DNA from 4 places in the Paenarthrobacter sp. YJN-5 genome. Region 3 is predicted to be linked to each of the others. Evidence: riboswitches for the same ligand, from Rfam matches in the RefSeq annotation. Region 3 holds a riboswitch; each other region holds the start of a gene.

Region 1 (5,783 bases), 1.4 Mb from region 3:
TACATCCTGATTCACGGCATCGGCGTCTCACACCGCTACCTTGCCCGCCTCCACGCCGTCCTTGCCGCTGGTTCGCCGACGTACTCGTTCGACCTGCCGGGTTTTGCGGGCACGCCCACACCGGACCACCAAGTCATGGCCGAGGAATACGGTGCCTTCATTGCGGAGACGTTGAAAGCGAAGGGCATCACTTCCTACGTGCTGGTGGGCCACTCCATGGGCGTCCAGTTCGCCATCGAGGCTGCGCTTCATGCACCGGAGCAGGCCTCGCACGTGGTTCTGATGGGTCCTGTGGTGGATTCGAAGCACAAGAACGTACGGCGGCAATCGCTGGCCCTCTTCCTGGATGGGCTCCTTCGCGAAAGTCCGTCCTCCAACTGGATCGTCGTCTCCGACTACTTCCTGTGCGGGCCCCGCTGGTACCTCACCGAGCTGCCCGTGATGATGGAGTACCCCACCGAGAAACGACTGAGCCTTGTGGGGAACCCCGTGCTGATCCTGCGAGGCAGCCGCGACCACGTGGCAGGACCCGAATGGTCGCTGCGGCTCTCCCGAGCTGTTCCCCAAGGCAGGCTGGTGGAGATTCCGGGAGTGGGACACGTGGCCCAGCACATGAGGCCGAAGGCCGTTGCGGACGCGATCCGGAGCTTCGTCGCCGCAACGTCGGACCGTACGCAGGCATAGCCTCACGACGGCGGCACGCCCCTTGTTGCGCTGGACAGGACACGGTTAGGCTGGCAGGGCAAGCCAAATAGTAAGTTTGCTTAGGAAGGGGTTTGACCATGACAAGCTATGACCCGGAAGACGATCCGCAGACCTTCGGAGTGTCCGGCGCGGCCGAGCCCGACAGCATCCATGAAGACCCGGACATGAGGCAGGACGAAGACCGCGATCCCGCCGCATCAGCGAACCCGGATCCGGACAACGGCAACGTCACAGGGCTTGAACCCGGCGGCGGAGTACCCCCGGGAGAAACGCCTCCAGCGGAAGACAGCATGAGCATGGATCAAGGGCACGAGGAATAGAACTCCCCTACTTCAGCTTGAGGATCTCGCCGAGGTTATAGTCGGCCGGCTCCTCCAGCTGTGAGTACGTGCAGCTTTCAGGAGTCCGGTCCGGCCGCCACCTGCGGAATTGCGTGGTGTGCCGGAACCGGTCTCCTTCCATGTAGTCGTACGCCACTTCGATCACCAGCTCGGGCCGCAGAGGAACAAAGGAAAAGTCCTTGCCGGCACTCCAGCGGCTTTGGGCCCCCGGCATCCTCGAACCAACCGCCGCTCCGGTTTCCTGGCTGGCCCACTCTCCCCAGGGGTGGTCCGCGATCTCCACCTGGTACGGCTCCAACTCGGCCACCATCGCCTTCCGCTTCGCCATGGGGAAGGCGGCCACCACTCCGACGTGGTGGAGTTTGCCGGAATCGTCATAGAGCCCCAGCAGCATCGACCCCACGACGTCCGCCGTCTTGTGCCAACGGAAACCGGCCACCACGCAGTCCGCCGTCCGTTCATGCTTGGTCTTGAACATCACCCGCTTGTTCGGCTGGTAGGTACCGTCGAGCGGTTTGGACAGCACGCCGTCGAGCCCTGCTCCCTCAAGCTGCACGAACCATTCCTTTGCCCGCTCTAGGTCGGTGACCGCAGGCGTCACGTACACGGGCGGCTCGGCATCGGCGAGCGCCTTTTCCAGCGCAGCACGGCGCTCGGAGAACGGCCGGGCAGTGAGGTCTTCGTCCCCGAGGGCCAGGAGGTCGAACCCGACGAAGGAGGACGGCGTCTTCTCTGCAAGCATCCGGACGCGGCTGTCGGCGGGGTGGATGCGCTGCTGCAGTCCTTCGAAGTCGAGCCGGTTGCCGGAAATAAGGATGATCTCGCCATCCACCACGCATTTCTCCGGCAGGTTCTTCTTCAACGCCTCCACCAGCTCAGGGAAGTACCGGGTCATGGGTTTCTCGTTCCGGCTGCCCAGGATGACGTCATCCCCGTCCCTGAAGACGATGGTCCGGAACCCGTCCCATTTGGGTTCGTAGTGCCCAACCTCAGGAATGTTGGGCACGGATTTGGCGAGCATGGGCGAAACGGGTGGCATCACGGGTAGGTCCATAGCTCATGTCTACCGGCCGGTAGACGCCGAAAGCTAGTGTTCAGCAGGGATATGTGGACGGTGTGTGGCGCGTCCGTCCGCCAGCGCGGGCGCTGCCGGCCCTCATGTACCGTCCGTTACATTAATGTGACTTTACTTCCCTGCTGCTGTAACTTCGTAGGGCGACCCGTATCTCCGCTGGGCCGCTTCCGGGCTGACGCCGAGCTCTGCCGCATCCCGGAATCCCGCCAGACCCGCGGCAGAGACGGGGGACCCAGAGTTCCCGGGCCTGTTCCCCGCAGGCCCTTGGGGTGAAGCCGCCACGTGCGGCCGGACGGCCTCGTCCGAACCCGACAGCTAACCTCGCAGGCGTTGAGAGGCAAACACCATGTCCCCAACCATGGATCAGCCGCGCCGTGCCCAAGGGGACGGCCAGCCCACCAAGCCAACCGGACGCCGTCGGGCCCAGCCCAGCGGTCCGGCCACCGAAATGGATAGCACGACGGCGGTACCCGCCACCGCAACCGACCCCACCGCTGCGCCCATGACACGAGCACAGCGACGGGCGATGGAACGCGAGCGCGCGGCCCAGGCAGTCGTGGCTCCGGAAGCTGCACCGAGTGCTGAGTCCGACTCCGAACCCACCGCTGAATCCCCCACCGAAGAGCCGCGCACCGAAGCCATCCCCGTAGTTGCCGCTCCTCCGCGCTCGGAGTCCACTACGCCCGGACCGCCCACGGCTGCCATCCCCGTGGTGAAGGCCACGCCGGCGGAGCCCGCCACTGAGCCCGAGCCCGCGACTGCCGCTATTCCGGTGGTTTCGGCGCACGTTGCCGCCGCGGCCGGGACCCCCCAGCCCAAGACGCCGGCCCGGATCGCCGCTGACGCTACAGCCGCCGCCGGATTGGCCAGTCGCAAGACCGCCCGTGGCCAGCACGACGGCGCACGTCCTGCGGCAGGACGAGCCGCAGGACGCAATGCTGCGAAGTCGGCCTTTGGTTCCTTTGCTTCCTCCTCCTTCACCAAGGAACCCCACGCCGTCCTGACCAAGGCAGCGTCCGTGAAGACCATGAGCCAGCGCATGGCGGTGGTCGCCGGAGCACTGGGCCTGGTCCTCACGGTGGGAACGGTAAGCCAAGCCATGGACCTGCCGATCTTCGGACAGGACACTCAAAACCAGGCCAGCGGCGCTAACAATTCCGGCGAAGACCGGGCAACGGGCTCGGCCACTCCTGGCCCGACGCCGTCCTACTCCACCGCGTCCTCGACGTCGGCCGCTACGACGGATACCGGGCAGTCCGCCGTCGAAGCAGCCTCTCCGGCAGCGGCAGCACCGCCGTCGTCCACTCCGACGCCGCAGGTTTCGTTGGCCGACCCCAAGTGGGTTCCGTCCACCGCCCCTTCGGCCGTGGTTCCAGTACCGGGCGTGACGTCGCCCGTTCCGAGCCAGCCGGCACCGCCGTCGGACAACATCACGGCGCCTTCGCCCAGCACGACGCCTTCTACGACGACGACGCCAACCACCACCCCAACGCCCACGCCGACGACGACGCAGACTTCCAAGCCGCGGCCCAGCGACTCCCCGAAGCCGGGCTCCGACCCTAAGTCCAGCGCACCGACGGAGGCTCCGAGCCTGGACGTGGACGGCCTGCTCGACGCAGCCAAGGGGGTCCTCAAGTGAGCACCCGCATGCCCCGCACCACTACCCACATCGGCTGGCACGGCCGGTACTGCTGCAGCAGCCGGACGGCCACTTTCCGCCATCGGATGGGCCGCTGGAGCCACCAGCGGCTGCGCCGTTTCTGACGGGCGCCGCTAACAAACAAGTGTGAAACCAAGAAGGCAGGGACCCGGCAAGGGTTCCTGCCTTCTGTTCTGCCACCCGACTCTTCCGCCACCGGGTCGGTCACATGTTTCGCTACCCCAAGAGCCACGCGACCACCAGCAAGGCCCCCACGCAGAGCACTGTGGTCAGGAGGATGACGTCGCGCGCAACAACAGTGCCCCGGCCATACGGGGAAGCGAAAAGGAACACGTTCTGTGCCGTGGGAAGCGCACCCATGATGACCAACGCCAGGAGGTGCTGCCCTTCGAGCCCGAAGACGAACCGCCCCAGCGCCCAGACCACCAAGGGCATCCCCACGAGTTTCAGGAGCGTCGCCACCACGGTTTCCACCCGGCCGTCGCCCTTCTGCAGCGGAGCGCGGCCCGCCAAGGACATCCCGAAGGCGAGCAGCACCATGGGCACGGCAGCTCCGGCCAACATATCGATGGGCCGCTGGACCAGTTCCGGAACCTTCCACCGGGTCAACGCCACCACCACGCCCAGCGCTGACGCGATGATCATGGGATTCCCCAACGGCTGCAGGACCACCCGCTTCCAAGGCACCTTCGCCCCTCCGGCCACACCAAGGATGGTGACGTAGAAGGGCGCCAGGACCAGGAGTTGCACCAGCAGGACCGGGGCCACGTGCTGGGCCGTTCCCACCGCATAGAGGGAAACGGGGATCCCGATGTTGTTGGCATTGGCATAGCTGCTGGCCATGGCTCCCACAGCCGTTTCGGCCACGGGCCTTCGGAAAAAGAGGAAACTCAGCAGGCAGTACAGGAGCCCCATCGCGGCAGCAGACAGAAGGGCCAGCGGGGCGTCGACGCCGAGCGCGGCCCCTATGTCGCTCCCGGCCACCACGGTGAAGAGCAGCGCCGGGTTGGTGATGTAGAAGGCGGTGCGGGTCAGCGCACCCTGCACTTCCGGGGCGAGCAGTTTGCACCGGACGGCCAGGTAGCCCACGGCAATGACTGCCGAAATGATGAGGATGCCGGAGACGACGCCGCCCACCCCGCCCCCTTTCGCATTGGTAACAGGTGCCGCTTGGAGCGGTTTCCCTAATTACCAGTCCCGCGAGAAACCGCTTTCTCACACTAAGCTTACGGGCAGGGACTGTCCATCGGAGTTCATCCTGTGGCGCCTCTAGATCCGTGGCCTGACCGCCCAGCGCCGGGCCTTCAGCGCGGCGTGAAGCTCCAACCGGATAGCACCGCTGAGGGGATCGGCCCCAATGAGTTGGCGGATCCTGCCGAGTCGGTTGTAAATACTGCTGCGATGCAGGTGGAGCTTGGCGGCGACATCCTGCACCGAACCGTCGTTGTCGTAGAGGAGCTCCAGGACGGGCAGGAGTTCACCGTTTCGATCCTGCCCTTCAAGGGTGCTGTAGTGGACGGATCCCGTGTCGTCCCAACCGCCGGGCGCCTGCAGACGGTCGAAGAGTTGATAGACCCCCACCGACCGGCTGTCCACCAGCTCTCCCAGCGACGGTTCGACAGCCGCCGCCTGGGCAGCCACCTTCGACTGCCGGTACGCCCCGGCAAGCTGCCGGATCACTTGTATTGGTTCGCTGATGCCCAGGATGATGCGGTCCACCGAACGGCCGGCACGTTTGGCCAACTCCAGCTGGTAGTGCACCAGTACTTGCGCATGAACGGCCCGGCCGCCCGATTCACGGAAGAGGACCACCGAATGCGTCTCGGTCCCGGCGCTGAAGAGGGCAACATCGACGCCGATGGTGGACTGAAGCGCCGCGGAACGGTGGGTCAAGGTGGCGTCCAAAGGATCGACGCCGGACCCGGCACCACCGGCGTCCAGGATGGTCACCACCTGCCAGGGACCCTTGCCCTGGATCTCCTTCCACCCGGCCACCGCAGCC
Region 2 (5,783 bases), 220 kb from region 3:
GGAAGACAGCACCTGATGGATGAGGCCGGCTGGGACCTGGAAGGCCTCGGCCTGTCCGGGGCACCGAGGATCACAGTGTTCGCGGGGCGGGAGCGGCACGCTGCGGTGGACCTCGCTTTGAGGTACCTGGGCCTGGGGACATGTGTTCCCGTGGACGCAGACAGGGAAGGCCGGATCCTGCCTGATGCGCTTGAGGACGCCATGGGAGAGCAACCCGGCCCGGCGATCGTATGCCTCCAGGCAGGCAACCTGCACTCGGGTGCCTTCGATCCCATGGCTGACTCCATCGCAGTGGCCCGCGACCGCGGGGCGTGGGTCCACGTGGACGGCGCCTTCGGTTTATGGGCGGCTGCGAGCCCGAAACTGCGGGAACGCCTGGCAGGTGTGGAGCTCGCCGATTCCTGGGCCACCGATGCCCATAAGACACTCAACGTTCCTTACGATTGCGGCCTGGCAATCGTGGCCCGCCCCGAAGCCATGAGGCGTGCCTTCAGCGTTCATACGAGTTACCTGATAGCGACGGATGCCGGGCCGGGGGACCCTTTCGAGAAAGTTCCGGAGATGTCCCGCCGCGCCCGCGGAATTCCTGTGTGGGCAGCCTTGCGCCAGTTGGGCCGGAACGGTGTCATCGACATGGTGGAGCGGCTGGCCGCGAACGCGCGGGCGCTCGCTGACGGCCTATCCTCGATCCCCGGGGTGGAAGTGCTCAATGACGTGGTGTTCACGCAGGTCTCGGTGAGTTTCGGGACCGACGAACGGACGCGCAGGATTACCCAGCGGCTCATGGCAGAAGGCGTCGTGTGGATGTCAGGGTCTTCCTGGCAGGGGCGGGATATCCTGCGGATCTCCGTCAGCAACTGGTCCACGGACGACGCCGATGTGGCGGCGTCGGTGGAAGCAGTCCGGCGTGCGGTGGAGCAGGAACCCGAAGCCTAGTTAAACGCCAAAGCCGCCCCCGTTTCCGCCACACGCTCCAGTAGGTACTGGTGCGTGTGGCGGCAACGGGAGCGGCATCTCAGGCAACGTCCGGGTTTAGTACCAGTTGTTGGCCAGGTGGAATGCCAGGGCTGCCGACGGCGAGCCGTAGCGTTCCTTGATGTAGTTCAGACCCCACTTGATCTGGGTCTGGTAGTTGGTCTGCCAGTCAGCACCGGCGGAAGCCATCTTGCCGGCGGGCAGCGACTGGACAATGCCGTAAGCACCGCTGGAAGCGTTGGTGGCAGTGGTGCGCCAGTTCGATTCCTTTTCCCACAGCGTGTTCAGGGCGGTCATTTCACCCGGACCCCAGCCGTAGTTGGCCAGAATGCTGGCAGCGTAGGCCTTGGCAGCGGCAGGATCGTCAACGGCCTTGGGGGCGGCAGCGGCGGCAGCAGCTTCTGCCGCAGCCTTGTCCGCAGCGGCCTTGGCGGCGGCGTCGGCTGCAGCCTTCTCAGCGGCAGCCTGGGCAGCAGCAGCCTGCTCGGCGGCGGCCTTGTCAGCTGCTGCCTTTTCGGCGGCGGCCTTCTCCGCAGCAGCCTTTTCAGCAGCGGCCTTCGCAGCTGCGGCCTTTTCAGCAGCGGCGCGCTTGGCGGCCTCAGCCTGGGCGGCGGCTTCAGCGGCAGCGTTCTCGCGGGTCTGCGGGTCCACCTGGACCGAAGCCTGGGTCTGTGCCGCCTGGCTCATCTCCGGAAGGTTGAACGTGGCGTTTGCGGCCTGCCCGAGCGATGCAACGCCCAGCGCGGCTGCGACGACGCCGGCTGCTACCGACATGCGGTGGCCGGTCCTACCCTGGCGGGCAGCGTTCTTCAGAACATTCTGCGACTTGGTCAGGGGAGCGTTGTTCTCGTCACGGTGACGCGCCTCATGGCGCGACTGATCCTTGAATTCAGACATGTGTGATTACCTCTCAGCGCCTGCGGAGTTAGCTGTCGGGTTCGGATGAGGTCATCCGGCCGCGCGTGTAGCTGCGGCTTCACCCCAAGGACCGGCGCAATGCCTGGCCCGGAGACTCTGGGTCCCCCGTCTCTGCCTCGAAATCAGAACGGAACTCCGGGAAGTGGCAGAGCTCGGCGCATCCCGGGTGTGGGCCAAGGTTGGGGCGACCCACTCGTTCGACGGTACAGGAGGTTAAAGCGAAAGTCACATTTAGGTAACAGAGATCACGACGCCGGTGCGTCGCCTTGCCGGATTCGCCGCGGTCGGGATGTGCCCCAACGAAGGGCGGGGCAGGATGCGCCACGGCGCCGCGACAATCGGGGACACTGAGGCTGCACGGGGGTTCGCAGGTGGCGTTCGGAGCTTTTAGCAGATTGGAAGCCTGAATATCGAGCCTGGCGTCCACTTCGATTGGACAGCATCCGTTTCAGATCGTGAGATTCCGCTGGTCGGGCGCTCGCGGGAATCCAGAGGGGCATCATGCCCCATTGATCGAAGAAAGTTCAGCCAGAACGCAATATTTCTGCCCTTGACCGAACAAAACCGCATTCATTTTTGCGATCCGCTGAATTGTGATTTGCGGCACAATACTCGCGCTTATCTCAGAATGTGGACGTTTCCGCCCTTTGTTACTTGCGTGTTGTCATTGTTACGTTGCACACTTCCAATGTGAACAAGAACTCAACAGCACCTGCAGCCGCAGCAATCTTCTCCAGCACACCCGCTGGCGACGAGTCCCGCTGTTGTCGAATGCAAGCCTAACTTCCCACCCCAAGAAAAGTTTCAGGCATTCGCCCCCTAGCCCACCGTTGGGCGCCCCTCCCCAAAACTCATTGCGGGGACACCAGCATTCGAAGCCGCGATGACGGCTATTCACTTTTGAGGTAAGCACTCCATGTCAGTTGCATCCGGATACGTCCACATCTCCGTCCGTAACGCCAACAAGGCCGCTTCCAACGCCGGCCTCCGCCCCGGTTTCGGTAACCGCCCCGGTTACGCACCCGGTACCCAGGCTGCTGCCCAGCAGGCTCCGGGCTACGTTCCCCAGGGCTACAACCCGAACTCCTACGGACAGTTGCGCGCCGTGCCTGCCGCTACCGAGCCCGCAGCCATGACGGCACCCACTCCGGTGGTGGCCCAGTCCGAGCGCCTCCGGCCCGTGGCCAATGACAACGTAGCCCGCGGATTCGTGCTCTACATGGGCATTGACGAAGAGACCGCAGCTGCTGCCGGGACCTCCATTGCCAAGCTGGCCCAGGAAATTCGTGCTTACGCCCAGTCGCTCGTGACCGGCGCGGAAAGCTATGCCGCCGTCGCCGTTGCTCCCGCCAGCGCACCCGGGTCGGCACTCGACGTCGTACGTTCCACGTTCGGTGACCCCACCGTCGCCGCACGCCAGCGCACCGAAGCCGCGCGTCCGGCGCCCCAGCAGGAGGCGCGCCCGTCCGGCGTGCTCATCGACCTCGCCCGCCGCGAAGTCCACCTCGACGGCGAATCGCTGAACCTGACGTTCAAGGAATTCGAACTCCTCAACTACCTCGTGGAGAACGGCACCCGCACGGTGGGCCGTGACGAGCTCCTCGAAGGCCTGTGGCGGAACGCCGAGGAAGTCCCCAACGAGCGCACCATCGACGTCCACATCCGTCGTCTCCGCTCCAAGCTGGGCCGCCTCGCCAACACCGTTCGCACGGTCCGTGGCCAGGGCTACCGTTTTTACGAGCACCCCGAGGTCATCGTCTGGGCCGCTCCGGAATACTCGATCTGATCCTGTAACTGCCGAAAGGCGGCACATCCCTCTGCGCCTGCGCTCACTCGAGCAACCACGGCGCTGACGGAATGTGCCGCCTTTCGTCTTGTCTGGTCAGTGAGCATCTGGCTGGCGCGGCTATAAAGTATTTGGATGAGCGACCACCACCTGAGACGGCTTGTGATCATGCGCCACGCCAAGGCGGACTGGCCCGTGGGTGTGCCCGACCATGAACGCCCCCTCGAGGAACGCGGGCACCGCGAAGCCCCGTTGGCCGGAAAATGGCTGTTGAAGCACAAGGTGGTCCCTGATTTCATCCTGTGTTCCTCGGCGCTCCGCACGCGCCAGACCTGCACGTGGATCTGCGATGAACTGGGCGAAAAAGCTCCTACGCCCAAGCTCGAGAACGGGCTGTACGCAGCCTCGGCCACAGAGATGCTCGCGGTCATCAACCACGTACCGGACACAGTTACTACGTTGATGGTGATCTCCCACATGCCGGGCGTGCAGGACCTTGCCATGCGTCTGGCTTCCCGGGACTCGGACCACGACGCCTACATGGATGCCGCCACCCGCTACCCGACCAGCGCCTTGACCGTGCTGGAGACGGAGAAGCCTTGGGCTGAGCTCGACGGGCAAGACGCGCGATTGATCCACTTCAAGGTGCCGCGCCACTAACCCCCCGCCTCTTACCCCAACTGGCTGGCATTAGGGGTTGTTCTCAGCGCTTTTGGCAACCACTAATGCGAGTCAGTCGGGACCGCGGGGAGCTCTTCAGCGGCGGCCACCTCCCGGAGAAGGCGAACCGTGTGGCGGATGTTGGGACTCGCTGCCATGGTCTTGCGGTACACGATCCCTACGGCGCGCTGCTGCACGGGATTCACTACCGGGACGGCAACAACCCCTGCCGGAAGTGGCGGCCTGCCCAGCCGGGGGACCAGCGCCACGGCCACCGACTGTTCCACCATGGCGATGTGCGTCGAAAAGTCGGGATCGTAGACGCGAATATCCGGCACGCGGCCCAATCCAGCGAAGATCTGCAGCAAGGCCTCGTTACAGATGGCTCCCGCCGGAGTGCTCACCCACGTTTCGTCCAACAGGTCAAGACGTTCGACGGCGGTCCTCGCCGCCAGCGGATGGCTGACGTTGAGCAGGACGTCGGCCTGGTCGAGGCACAAGTCTTCGTGGGCCATGTTCTCCGGGATCACGAGTGGCACGGAGTTCCAGTTGTGGACCACCGCGAGCTCGGCCTCGCCGGTTGCAACGCGTTGGATGGCCTCGCGCGGGTCCTCGGCGAGCACGCTGACCTCCAGCTCGGAATCGGTAGTCGCGATCCGTCCCAGCATGGGGCCCACCAGGCCACGGCAGGCTGTGGAGAAGGCCACCAGCCGGAGTGTGCCGGACGGCTTCTCCGGATCCGCCAGCAGGGTTGCCTGCAATTCCTCGAGCTCGCCCAGAATGCGCCGCCCGTATCCGGCCAGGGCAACACCACGTTCGGTGAGGAGTACCCCGCGCCCGTTGCGCTCGAGCACGGCGACTCCGGCCTGCTTCTCAAGCTTCTTGATCTGCTGCGAAACGGCGGACGGGCTGTAACCCATTGCCTCTGATGCGGCCACCACGGACCCGTGCTGATCGACGGCAACCAAGGCCCGGAGCGTGGAGATATCGATCATGAAGTAAATCTACATTGTCGCGTACTGAATTCAACGCTGGTGCTTCATTGAAATGAGCGTAAGAGTGGACGTGTGAACCTTCGCCATTCCTTGCTCGCAGTGCTCGTTGCAGTGCTGTGGGGCATCAACTTCGTTGCCATTGACCTCGGCCTGCACCCCGACGGCCGGGACGTTCCCCCGTTGTTGTTCGTGGCCTTTCGTTTCCTGTTGGTGGTGTTTCCCTGCATCTTCTTCATCCGCAAACCTGACGTGGGCTGGAAGGCGATTCTCGGCGTCGGGCTCTTTATGAGCGCAGGGCAGTTCGGGCTGCTGTACCTGGGCATGGCGCTGGGCATGCCGGCGGGGCTGGCTTCGCTTGTCCTTCAGGCGCAGGTGCTTTTCACGATCCTGCTTGCCGGACGGTTCCTGGGTGAGCGGCCGACGCGGAGGCAGATGGTGGGCGTGGTCCT
Region 3 (5,783 bases):
GCGGGAGGCATGCGGCATGTCGCACGCGAGGACCAGGGTCCAAGGGGCGGCCCCTCGATCCGCCAGGGCAGCCAGGCCTACGGCAATCGCCGCAGCAGGACCGGCGAACACAGGTTCCTCCCGTGCAGTCAGCACGCCGGGCGGCAAGGTGCCGGGATCGGGGCCAACCACCACGGTTGCCACAGCACCCCGGGCTGCGTCCAGGGCATGCGAAAGCAGGGTGGCGCCGTCGTAGGTCAGCGAAGGTTTGGGCACACCGCCAAGGCGGGTGGCCCTGCCACCCGCCAAGATCACTGCGTTGAACTCCATCCGCCCAGATTACCGGTGCCGCACAGGATTGCCGGTGCCGCATAAGGCGGACGCACATCAATCAGGCAGCGGATTCCGGCAAGAGGAACGGATCCCAGTCCGGCGCAGGCTTCTCGAGTTCTTTGATCTGCCACATGGTTCCGGAGGGAACGCCGGGTGTGAAACGGAGTTTCCAACCCATCTCTGCCGGCGTGTGGTCGCTCTTGGCGTTATTGCATTTCAGGCACGCCGCAACCAGGTTTTCCCAGGAATCCGCGCCGCCCCTGGATTTGGGGTGGACGTGGTCTATGGTGTGGGCTGTCTTACCGCAGTAGGCGCAGCGGTGGCCGTCGCGGCGGAGAACTCCGCGCCGGCTGACGGCCGTAATCCTGTTGTACCGCGGCCGGATGTAGCGATTGAGGAGGATCACGGACGGGCGTCCCAGAATCTCCTGCGGCCCGACGACAGGTTCGCCGCCTTCGGCCACTACGCTTGCTTTTCCGGTGAGCACAAGGACCAGCGCCCGGCGGAAGGTAACTACCGCCAGCGGTTCATATCCAGCATTCAGAACGAGTGTGCGCATGCACGTACCTCTTAACGGCCGCACCCGCCAGGGGCACGAGGGCCGGCTGCCCTCTGCATGTACGGGCTGTGGATCGACACCATAAGAGTAAGCACCTATATGCCATATCAACGAATTATCAGTGGAATTAGCTTGTGATGTCGCCCACAGGCCCCGGCCCTGACCCTTAAGACGGAAATACCCCGCAGGTGAAACCTGCGGGGTATTTCCTTAAAGTTCGATCAGCCGTTGACCCGGATGAAGACCGGACCGGAGCCGACGTTGACGCTGAACAGAGCAGTGGTGGATCCGTTCCATCCGCCATGCACTGCCATGCCGTTGCCGACGTAGACGGCGATGTGGGCCTGTCCGGCCAGGCCACCGTTGGCGTAGTAAGCGAGGTCGCCCGGCTGGGCTTCCGCTGCGCTGACCGTACGTCCAAGGGAAAGGTAACCCGCAGGCCAGTCATGGAAGTTGATACCCACGGCTGCGAGGGAGTTGGTAACCAACATGGTGCAGTCCTGGGTCACGCCGAGCTGGGCGTAGGCTGCAGCGGCAATGGCCGCACCGAGGCCACTGGAAGCAGCCGGAGCCTTTGCTGCCGGTGCGGCGTTGCTGACTGCCACGGTCGCGCCGCCACCAGCGTTGGAAGCTGAGACAGTGGCTTCCCGTGCGGTGCTCTTCGCTTCAGCCTTGGCCGGGGCTTTCTCCACGACGGGCGCGGGCGCCTCGACCGTGGTGACAACCGGGCTCTCGTAGGAGATGGCAACGGTGGAGTCAGCGGCGATGGTGGATTGCACAACGGACTGGATGTCCAGGGAGGTGGTTGAGGTGGACTCGCGATCCACATTGGTATCCGCCGCATTGGCAGCAACGCCACTGGTCAGGACCAAGCCCGAAGCCGCGGCGATCACTGCTGCCTGGCGGCCGACGCCACCGGCGTTCACCGAAACTGCCTTTGCAATCACGGCAAGTGAGCTGGTCTTGGGAGCCTCGGCCCGGTGCCGCGCAACCTTGTTTGCACTGGTCATGATGATCTCTTTTCGTTTCCGCGTGCCGCTGGGAAGCACGCGGGTCATGGGCAGGCCAGCACCTGGGGGCGCGCTGGCTTACCTGGACGGTTCTTAGCGCAGGGTGAAGAAGGAGGAGGTTCCGGTAGAAGCTACCGAGTGAAGCAGCGTGCCCTGGCTGGGGTTCAGGGCACTGACCATCATGCCGTTGCCGACGTAAATACCAACGTGGGCACCGCCGTTCTGCATGACGAGGTCGCCGGGAGCGGGAGTGCTGGTGGGCTTCATGGCGGTCCATGCATTGACGCGGGGAATGCTGATGCCGGCCTGTGCGTAAACCCACTGGGTGAAGCCGGAGCAGTCCCAACCGTTGGGGGTGGTGCCGCCCCAGACGTACGGGTGGCCGATGCCGGTGTACGCGATTGCTGCGAGGCCCGAAGCCGCGGCGCTGGCTGCGGAATCCTTGGAGCCGGCGGACTTGGCGGTGACTGCGGCCTCGCCCTGGCCGGCATTCTGGTTGCCGTTGGCCTGGGAGCGCTGCGTGGTCTGGGAAGCGCGCTGGATCTTGGGGGCTTCCTTGGTAACCACAACGGGGCTCTCAAAGGAAACAGTGGCGGTTGGTTCCGCCGTGACGACGGCGGTGGTCACCAGCTGCTGTGCGCTGGACTCAGCCTTGGAAACGTCAGTATCCGCTGCCTGGGCAGGAAGGCCGACGCTGAGGACCAGGCCCGATGCTGCTGCAAGGACTGCGGCCTGGCGGCCGACGGTTCCGGCATTCGCTGAAACAGCCTTGGAAAGAGTGTTCAACGGGGTAACCGTCTGGGCGCGGTGGCGCGCAGAAGTAGTGCGTGATGACACGAAGGTAGCCTCTCCCAATGCCTGCGAGGTGAGCTGTCGGATTCGGATGGGAGTCATCCGGCCACACGCCGTTGGAAGCGTTTGTGACTTAACCCCAAGGCCCTCTTTCGAAGACCAAAATTGGTTCCCCCGCCCCTGCCAGACGAATTATGCGAACGGACCTTGAGTGGTGGCAGAGCTAGGCAATCCACCCAAGTGCATCGGCCCCCTAAAAAGCCGATGCGCTTTGTACGGTACAACAGTTGAACGCAAATGTCACATTCAGATCACGGGGCGTGTCAAGAATGCGAGAGACGACCATCAACTCGGGTTAGAGCCAGCCCATGGGGTCGACGACTTCGCCGTTGACCTGGACTTCGAAGTGGAGGTGGCAGCCGGTGGAAGCGCCCGTGGTGCCGCTCAAGGCAACGGTATCTCCGCGATTCACGGTGTCGCCGACCTTGACGTTGAATGACGACAAGTGGTTGTAGGTGGTTTCCAGGCCGTTGCCATGGTCCACTACCACGCGGTTGCCTCCACCGTATTCATGCCAACCCGCAAAGGTGACCTTGCCTGCCGCAGCAGCGTGGACTGCCGTGCCGCACTGGGCCACGAAGTCCTGGCCGCGGTGGAAATCGCCGCTGCCGCCTGTCAGCGGGCTGATGCGGTAGCCGAACGGTGATGCAGTGCTGAGGGTATCCAAGGGGCTGGCCATGGTGCCCTTGGAGGAGCTGGCCTGGATGCTTCCTACGGACTGGGCGCTCAGCAACTGCTTGAGCTTGCCGTCGGGATCCGCCTTGGTTGCCACCGCGGCGCGGCTGAAGTCGATCTTGGCGGACGCTTCCGCGGAGACCTCGGGCTGGCTCCCGCCGCCCACAGCCAGTGCGGCCTCAGTCTGCCCGGACTCGGACGTGGCCATGACGGGACTCGTTGCAGGCAGGCCGACAGTGAGCGCAAGACCGGTAGCAGCGAGTGCTACGCCGGCCTTCTGCCCTACACCACTGGCTGCTGCGAAATCGGCCACCTGGCGCATCGGGCTCTTACGGCGGCGCACCTGACGCTGGGTGTCGCGGGGCCGGATCTCCGATACTACGCGGGCTGGCCGCAGCTCAGTAGCGGGGCCGGTAGCGCGTCGACGGCCCCTGACGTTCTGCGAAGTCAAACTCTGTTCCTCTCTCAAAAGCCTGCGAAGTTAGCTGTCGGATTCGGATCAGAGAGTGCAAAGACCCGGCCCGCACGCAGCGCTCACGGCACACAGGTATCCCAGGAGGGAATTGCGTAAGTAAGGCACTGCTGCTGCGGACTTCACCCCAAGGCTGCTTCTCTAGGCAGCCGATTGTGGTTCCCCCGCCTCTGCCAGTAGATGTTTAACACCCCTGATCTGCTGGCAGAGCTCGGCTCCAGATCAGGTAACGCTTTGATATCGGCGCTAGTAGATAACTATAGGGGATTAAGGCCCGCGGTAATAAATTCGTTATCTACAGGGCGGTCGTCTTTTGACTGCTCCCCTTATCACCTATCCGCGGAAACCGCAGGTCACACCGCCGCGCGGCGGTGCAACGTGAGATCAACCACGCCCCTGGCAAGGCAAAGGCGCCCACATGGAGTGAGCGCCTGCAGCCGGCCGGCTTTCGCTTGCTAGCCGACTGCTACGAATACGTGGGCAGCTACTTCCGGCGGCAGCTCGAGGGCCCCTTCAATCCCCGGCACCCGGACGGAGATGTAGTCCCCCACGCGTTCCAGGGAAACGGCCGCACCCGGACGGATGCCGCCCTCGTCCAGCTGGGTCAGGAGTTCGGGCTCAACCTGGATGGGCTCGGCGAGCCGGCTCACCACAACGCGGGAGTCCGCAGCGTAACCATCCATTGCCTGCAGGAGGTTGACGTCCGGGCGGAAGGGAGCTTGGACAGCGAGGCCGCCCAGGGCCTCCAGGCCGGGAATCGGGTTCCCGTACGGGGATTGCGTGGGATGCTCCAGCAGTTCATACAGCCTGCGTTCCACGCGTTCGCTCATCACGTGCTCCCAGCGGCACGCTTCGTCATGGACGTACGCCCAGTCGAGGCCAATGACGTCGGCAAGGAGGCGTTCAGCCAAGCGGTGCTTGCGCATCACCTCCGTGGCGCGCTTGCGGCCGACTTCCGTGAGCTCCAGGTGCCGGTCATTGGACACCACCACCAGGCCGTCGCGCTCCATGCGTCCGATCGTCTGGGAGACCGTAGGACCGGAGTGGCGCAACCGCTCAGCGATGCGGGCGCGGAGAGCCACGATGTTTTCTTCTTCAAGTTCCAAAATGGTCCGAAGATACATCTCAGTGGTATCGATCAGATCCGTCATCCAGCTCAGCTCTCCTCGAACGCAGTTCTTGCGTAATGTCCACCGTACCGCGTCCGTAGAGGCTGCACGTCCCCCTGCGCCACCCTGTGAACGCGTACTCAAGCCTAGCTTATTTGGAATTACTCTTGATAATTTTCAAAGGGTCACAAAGGTTCCGGGTACCTTGCCTCCACCCCCTTGACGACGGGAACGCGCGCAACCACGTTCCACGTGGCGGACTATGACACCACCGGGTACGCGCACCCGCGCCTGTTCAGGCAGAATTGGGGGTGTCGAAGGGGCAGTTGATGCCACCTGCCACCTCCCCGTCTTTGACCGATACACATTGGAGCCACGCGTGAGCGACACCAGCATCACCATTCCCGCCGACCTGCTGCCCAAGGACGGAAGGTTCGGCGCCGGACCGTCCAAGGTCCGCCCGGAGCAGATCGAAGCCCTGTCCGCTGCATCGAAGACCATCCTTGGCACCTCCCACCGCCAGGCCCCGGTCAAGAACCTCGTAGGCTCCGTTCGTGAGGGCCTCAGCCAGTTCTTCCGTGCTCCTGAAGGGTACGAGGTAGTCCTCGGCGTCGGTGGCTCAACGGCGTTCTGGGATGTCGCGGCCTTCGGCCTCGTGGAAAAGAAGGCACAGCACCTGTCCTTCGGCGAGTTTGGCTCCAAGTTTGCAGCCGCCACCAACAGGGCTCCGTTCCTGGACGAGTCCTCCATCATCAAGTCCGAGCCCGGGACCCGCCCCGCTCCCGCTGCGGAAG
Region 4 (5,783 bases), 550 kb from region 3:
TGCCCTCGCCTTCGCCTCGGCGCTGCTTTTCGGCGCCGCCCCGGCATCGGCGCACGACGCCGCAGAATCCACGAGTCCGGCCAGCGGAGCCACGGTTGCGGAAGTTCCGGCATCGGTCTCCGTCACGTTCAATAACCGGCCGCTGGCTATTGGTTCGGGCATGTCGGTGACCGCGGGCGGGGAGAACTGGGCGGACGGCGCCGTGCAGATCATCGACAACCAGGCGGTCCAAAAACTGCGTCCCGGCGCTCCGGCGGGCCAGTACACGGTGGTTTGGCGCGTCGTCAGCTCCGATTCGCACCCCATCGAGGGCACCTTTACATTCACGGCAACAGCAGGAAGCACGACGTCGGAGGGCGCCACCGCGGTAGCCTCGCCGTCCGCGTCGGGCCAGGCAGGTTCGGGCACTGTTCCGAGTGCGGGAACCGCGGCCCCCGGAACCCCCGTCAGCGAACCGGCTCCGGACGCCTCCCAGCCGTTCCCGTGGAGCATCGTGGCGTTTGCTGCATTAGCTGTTGCGCTCGTTATTTTCCTGGCCGTTACAGCCCGTCGGAAATTGGCTGCTTCCAATGATGCCGAGGGCGATAAATCCGCGGAATGACGGGGTTTTCTACATACCTGCGAAAATCTCGAAACGGTTACTGCGACACGCTTGACGCCCACTTCTCGTTACTTAAATGTGACTTTGCCGTGATCATCGCGTACGGTAGTACCTGTGCCCGATCCGCATTCGGCGCACTTCCGGCCTGATTGCCTAGCTCTGCCGCAGGTCGGAATCCGTTCGCAGACATACCTACGGCAGAGACGGGGAACCCATTTTAGGCCGCCAATGAGCGCGCCTTGGGGTGAAGCCACGAAGCTTCCGCTGAACAGCGGTGGATAGTGGCCGGGTGACTCCCATCCGAATCCGACAGCTAACCTCGCAGGCATCGGGAGAGGCTTTTTCATGTCTTCACGCATTCTTCGCGGCCGTCGTAAGGCGGACAGCGTACGCCCCAATCCGTTCATCTCCATCTCCAAGGCAGTTGCCAGCAACGCTTCAGGCGCCGGCCGCCAGGCAGCCGTCATCGCTGCAGCTTCGGGTCTTGTCCTGACCGGTTCCATTGCTGCACACGCTGCCGAAACTCCGGCACAGGCTCCGGTCCAGCGGGACTCCAGCCCCGCCACGGTTGCTGAAACCGTTGCCGAAACCCCCAACAAGGTTGTCACTGCCGCAGCAACGGCCACCGTCAACTTCGAGCGTCCCGCTGTTGCTTCCGTAGCAGCACCGGTCATCGAGAAGCCGGCTCCGGTTGTTGAGGCTCCCAAGAAGGCCGCAGCCAAGGCTGCTGCAGCTCCTGCCGCTACCGCCACGGTTGCTGCTTCCGCACCTGCCGCTGCTGCTCCGGCAGCACCTGCCCCGGCACCCGCTGTTGGCGGCGTCAACGCAGCCATGGTTGCCTCGGCTTACGCCCAGATCGGTGTCATGCAGGACTGCACCGCCATGGTCGAAAAGGCCCTCGGCTCCGCAGGTATCCCGGTGGGCGACCTTGCCCCCATGCAGTTCATGAACTACGGCAAGGTAGTCAGCGATCCCCAGCCCGGTGACATGATCGTCCAGTCCGGCCACGTTGCCATCTACATCGGCAATGGCCAGGCCATCTCCGGTGGCATTAACGGTAACCAGACCGGCATCCACCCGATCAGCTGGCTGACCGCAACCGGCCCGCTCACGTACGTCCGCGCCGGCGCATAAGTTTCACGCTTCACAAAAAGGCCGGCACCCCGGAGGATTCGTCCTCCCGGGGTGCCGGTTTTTTGGTTTTAAGCTTTTTGGTTTAAGGGACCCTGCTTCAAGGGCCCTGTTTCAGGGCTGCCTTGGTGCCGCTGTCGGGCTTGCCGGGCTTAGGCGATCGCGAGGCCGGGCGCTGCTGGAAGTGCCACCTTCGAAGAGATGGCCTGCCCCACCGCCTTGGCCTGGCGGAGGACTTCCTTGGGGGTTGGCGTGATGAGTTCTCCCACTCCCACCAGATGCATGCCCACCGCGCGCATGGCGGCCACGAGGTTCTGACCAACGGCAATGCCAAGCTCGGCCAGCATTTTGCGCAACTGGCTCTGTGCGCAACGCGTCACCACGACGTGGTCGGCAAGGAGAATGCCGTGGGCTGTGTGGACGGCCCACTGCCGAGGGGATGCGAGGGGAGTTTCTGCGGCCGTGAGCAGGTCCAGCCGGACCGCCTTGGTGGTGTTGCGTACATCCAGGTGGTGGCTGGCCGCGTAGTTCCGCAGGTGGCGGAGGATCTGGTTCCGTTCCAGCATGGAAGCGGGATCGGCTACCTCGCACCGTTGCAGCATGCCGGTATGCACGGAAGGACCCGTCTGTGCCAGTGGGCCGAAGCCGTCCACCACGATCGAACCCACGCCGTAGCGGCTGAGTTCGCTGGCCACGGCGAGGCCTGAGAGTCCGGCTCCGATCACCACGGTGGTGGTTCGCTCCGTGGCGGAATCAGGCATGAGTGACACTGCGTGGTTCCTCCTTGACGTACGTGCCCAAAGGCAGGATTGGACGCTTCCGGTTCCCCCAAACGGTCGCAAATAAATGGCCGGTATGTGTTCTGGAACACTCTCACCGGCCATTCGGTGACTCGAACACTACAGAACTTTTGGGGCGTTGGGTAGCCTTCCTGACAGCGTGTTATTACTTCTTCCCGGGGCGTCCCGGGAGGGCCTTGAAACCGAGCCCGGACCGTTATGCAGATAGCGGAAAAGCCGCCTTGATTCGCTATAAGCAAACGAGAATAGTTGGCATTGGACGAGGAAGTCCCGTGGCTTCCACGATCACGGACATTAGCGCACAACGTGAGGTGTAACACCCCTACGTTGAACCTCTGGCAGAATGGCCGGAACATCAAGCAGCAGGTGGAGAGGCGGGCCCCAAATGGACCAGCACGGTAGTCACGTTGAACATCCCCGCGGCGGTGACGCGGAAGCAGTAGCACCGGGCGGCATCGTGGTTGGAGTGGACGGCTCCGAACACGGACAATGCGCTTTGGTGTGGGCAGCGCGTGAAGCCGAACGCCGGCAACTTCCCTTGCACATCGTGACCGCTTATTCAGTGCCGATCTTCGCCGCTTCAGGGTTGGACGGCGGATACGCAACGGTGGACGACTCGATGATCCGGGAAGGCGCCGAAGCGATCGCCAAACAGGCCATGGAGAAGGTTTCCGGCTACAACATCGACGTTGACGCCTCAGTGGAGAACGGGGATGCCGCCGGTGTCCTGCTGGATCTCTCCGCGGAAGCCGCCCTCCTGGTTTCGGGCAGCCGCGGACGCGGTGGATTCGTCGGCCGTCTGCTGGGCTCCGTCAGCAGCGCGCTGCCGGCCCACGCGAAGTGCCCCACAGTGACGGTGCCGTTGTACTGCGCCGACCGCCTGGGCCAGAGCACCGAGGACAAGCACATCAAGGCCGAACACGCGAAGGCCGGTCCCCGCACGGTGGAGAACATCGTTGTAGTTGGCGTTGACGGCTCCGAACAGGCGCGAGTGGCGGTCCTGGAGGCTGCTGAACAGGCAGAACGCATGGGCGCGAAGCTGCGGGTAGTCTGCGCTGTGCCTCAGTACAGCGGCTCACTGGCCTGGGTGCCGGCCCCCTTGGACAGGGATGCCCTGTTCGCGGATATCAAGGTTCAACTGGATGCCGGTGTTGCCTGGCTCCGCAGCCATTTCCCGCATCTCACGGTGGAAACACAGCTGACAGACGGCTCTCCCGTGGACGTCCTGGTGGAGGCCAGCAGGGGAGTGGAACTGGTGGTCCTGGGCACCCGTGGACGCGGCGGGTTCGCCGGAATGCTCCTCGGTTCAACCTCGGACGGCGTGCTGCACCACGCCAAGGGGCCGGTCATGGTGGTCCCGGACCGCGAGGACTCCAGGCTTGCGGACAGGCCCAAGTTCGGCCCCATGCTGGGCAACGACTAGGACCTGACGCTTCACGGCGGCATGGACGGTGAAGCGGCGGAAGGGCCGCAGCAGGGCGGGCAAACCGGGAAGGCTTCAACAGCCGGGTATGGTTTCATCCTTACGTTGGACCGGATTCGTTCAGGCATGCTGGCGGAGGTTGGCGGCAAGGCCGCCAACCTGGGTGAAATGTCCACCGCCGGTTTGCCGGTGCCCCCCGGATTTTGCCTGACGACGGCGGCCTACTGCCGGGCGCTTGACGGCGCAGCGTTGGGTGAGGTGCTGGCTGCCCTGGACGGGACCGACGTCGTTGATTACTCCCTTGATGCCCTCGCGGCCCGTGCCCGCTCGGTAGTGCTGGCTGCCGGTGTTCCTCCTGAGGTGGCCGAAGAAGTCCGCACGGCGTACAACAGGCTGGGCCCGGATGTCCCGGTTGCTGTCCGGTCCTCGGCCACGGCGGAAGACCTGCCTTTTGCGAGCTTTGCCGGCCAGCAGGACACTTTCCTGAATGTGGTTGGCGTGGATGCCGTGCTGGACGCAGTGAGCCGGTGCTGGGCTTCCCTGTGGACTGACCGGGCGGTGAGCTACAGGACTGCACACGGGATCCGGCATTCGACGGTGGCGCTCGCCGTTGTAGTGCAGCAGATGATCGACGCCGCCACCGCCGGCGTCATGTTCACGGCCAATCCGCTGACCGGGCGTCGGCAGGAGGCGGTCATCGACGCGAGTCCCGGCTTGGGCGAAGCAGTGGTCTCCGGCGCGGTGAATCCTGACCAGTACGTGGTGGATATCCGGAGCCGGCACATCCTGACGCGCACCATCGGTGACCGGAGAGTGGAGATCCGGCCCCTGCCCGATGGCGGGACAGAACGGATTGAACACTCCGGACAGCGTGGAAAGACCGGGCTTGATGCTGCGGCGATCGGGACTGACGGCGAAGTTTCGCGGGTGGAACCGTGCCTCACGGACCACCAGATCCGGGCGCTCGCGGCCCTGGGTGACCGGGTGGAGCAACACTACGCAGCTCCCCAGGACACCGAGTGGGCCATGGACCGGGACGGGAAGCTGTGGTTGACGCAGGCGCGGCCCATCACCACCCTGTACCCGCGACCAACGAGGACACCGTCTTCCGGGGGCGAGCATGCGTTCTTGAACTTCAGCCTGGCCCAGGGCCTCACCCGGCCCCTGACGCCCATGGGGCTGGCGGGAATCAGGCTGATCGCTTCTTGCGTCGCCCGCAGGGCCGGCTTTGACGTGCCGGACCCGCGCACGGGCCCTTCGCCGTACTACGAGGCTGGCCAGCGGATCTTCTTCGACATCACTTCAGTGCTTCGGAGCAGGGTGGGCAGGGCCCTTGCGCCCAGGATTTTCGACATCATGGAGGCCCGGTCCGCCGTTTTGATCCGGCGCCTCAGCGAAGACCCCCGGTTCGCCATGACCAACAGGACTCCTTTCAAGCTGATCCGTCATGTGGCTCCCGTTGCAGCGAGATACCGGGTGCCGGAGACGGTCCTTCGGGGTCTGTTCAGGCCCGCAGCGGCCATGAGGCACCTGGATAAGGTCAGCCAAGACTTGAAGGACGCCTTTGATCTTCCCGTCTCCGCCACGAGCCATCAGAGGTTGCAGCATGTGGAGCGAATCCTCGGAGAGCGGATATTTGCCACAGTTCCCCAGGTCCTGCCCCTTCCGGCACTTGGCTTTGCCCTGCTGGCACTGGTCCGAAAATTGCTGGGTCCCGAGGTTTCCTACGACGAACTTCAAACAGTTATTCGTGGCCTGCCCCATAACGTCACCACCGAGATGGACCTTGCGCTCTGGGAGCTGGCGAGCAAGATCGGACAGGACCCGG

Evidence for each region. A riboswitch is a leader RNA that binds a small molecule or an ion and turns the genes downstream of it on or off. The one in region 3 is predicted to bind cyclic di-AMP.
Region 1: linked by a shared signal. The riboswitch ahead of HMI59_RS01955 (hypothetical protein) and the one ahead of HMI59_RS16580 (M23 family metallopeptidase) in region 3 are both predicted to bind cyclic di-AMP.
Region 2: linked by a shared signal. The riboswitch ahead of HMI59_RS17595 (hypothetical protein) and the one ahead of HMI59_RS16580 (M23 family metallopeptidase) in region 3 are both predicted to bind cyclic di-AMP.
Region 4: linked by a shared signal. The riboswitch ahead of HMI59_RS19140 (NlpC/P60 family protein) and the one ahead of HMI59_RS16580 (M23 family metallopeptidase) in region 3 are both predicted to bind cyclic di-AMP.

What each region holds. Positions count from the first base shown of each region.
Region 1 covers NZ_CP053544.1:409,470-415,252, reverse strand. Annotated here, with positions in the region: gene HMI59_RS01970 (alpha/beta fold hydrolase) at 1-684, shown strand, start outside; gene HMI59_RS01965 (DUF6480 family protein) at 783-1,025, shown strand; gene HMI59_RS01960 (ATP-dependent DNA ligase) at 1,033-2,100, opposite strand; cyclic di-AMP (ydaO/yuaA leader) riboswitch at 2,316-2,463, shown strand; gene HMI59_RS01955 (hypothetical protein) at 2,468-3,760, shown strand; gene HMI59_RS01950 (AEC family transporter) at 3,998-4,918, opposite strand; gene HMI59_RS01945 (CdaR family transcriptional regulator) at 5,051-5,783, opposite strand, start outside.
Region 2 covers NZ_CP053544.1:3,803,894-3,809,676, reverse strand. Annotated here, with positions in the region: gene HMI59_RS17600 (pyridoxal-dependent decarboxylase) at 1-936, shown strand, start outside; gene HMI59_RS17595 (hypothetical protein) at 1,033-1,872, opposite strand; cyclic di-AMP (ydaO/yuaA leader) riboswitch at 1,878-2,031, opposite strand; gene HMI59_RS17590 (winged helix-turn-helix domain-containing protein) at 2,810-3,679, shown strand; gene HMI59_RS17585 (histidine phosphatase family protein) at 3,815-4,339, shown strand; gene HMI59_RS17580 (LysR family transcriptional regulator) at 4,402-5,334, opposite strand; gene HMI59_RS17575 (EamA family transporter) at 5,407-5,783, shown strand, end outside.
Region 3 covers NZ_CP053544.1:3,580,725-3,586,507, forward strand. Annotated here, with positions in the region: gene HMI59_RS16560 (NTP transferase domain-containing protein) at 1-309, opposite strand, end outside; gene HMI59_RS16565 (HNH endonuclease) at 371-871, opposite strand; gene HMI59_RS16570 (NlpC/P60 family protein) at 1,093-1,881, opposite strand; gene HMI59_RS16575 (C40 family peptidase) at 1,975-2,718, opposite strand; cyclic di-AMP (ydaO/yuaA leader) riboswitch at 2,723-2,889, opposite strand; gene HMI59_RS16580 (M23 family metallopeptidase) at 3,029-3,859, opposite strand; cyclic di-AMP (ydaO/yuaA leader) riboswitch at 3,864-4,107, opposite strand; gene HMI59_RS16585 (metal-dependent transcriptional regulator) at 4,336-5,031, opposite strand; gene serC (phosphoserine transaminase) at 5,369-5,783, shown strand, end outside.
Region 4 covers NZ_CP053544.1:4,133,082-4,138,864, reverse strand. Annotated here, with positions in the region: gene HMI59_RS19145 (copper resistance CopC family protein) at 1-601, shown strand, start outside; cyclic di-AMP (ydaO/yuaA leader) riboswitch at 781-943, shown strand; gene HMI59_RS19140 (NlpC/P60 family protein) at 947-1,735, shown strand; gene HMI59_RS19135 (FAD-dependent monooxygenase) at 1,885-2,493, opposite strand; gene HMI59_RS19130 (universal stress protein) at 2,918-3,955, shown strand; gene HMI59_RS19125 (PEP/pyruvate-binding domain-containing protein) at 3,977-5,783, shown strand, end outside.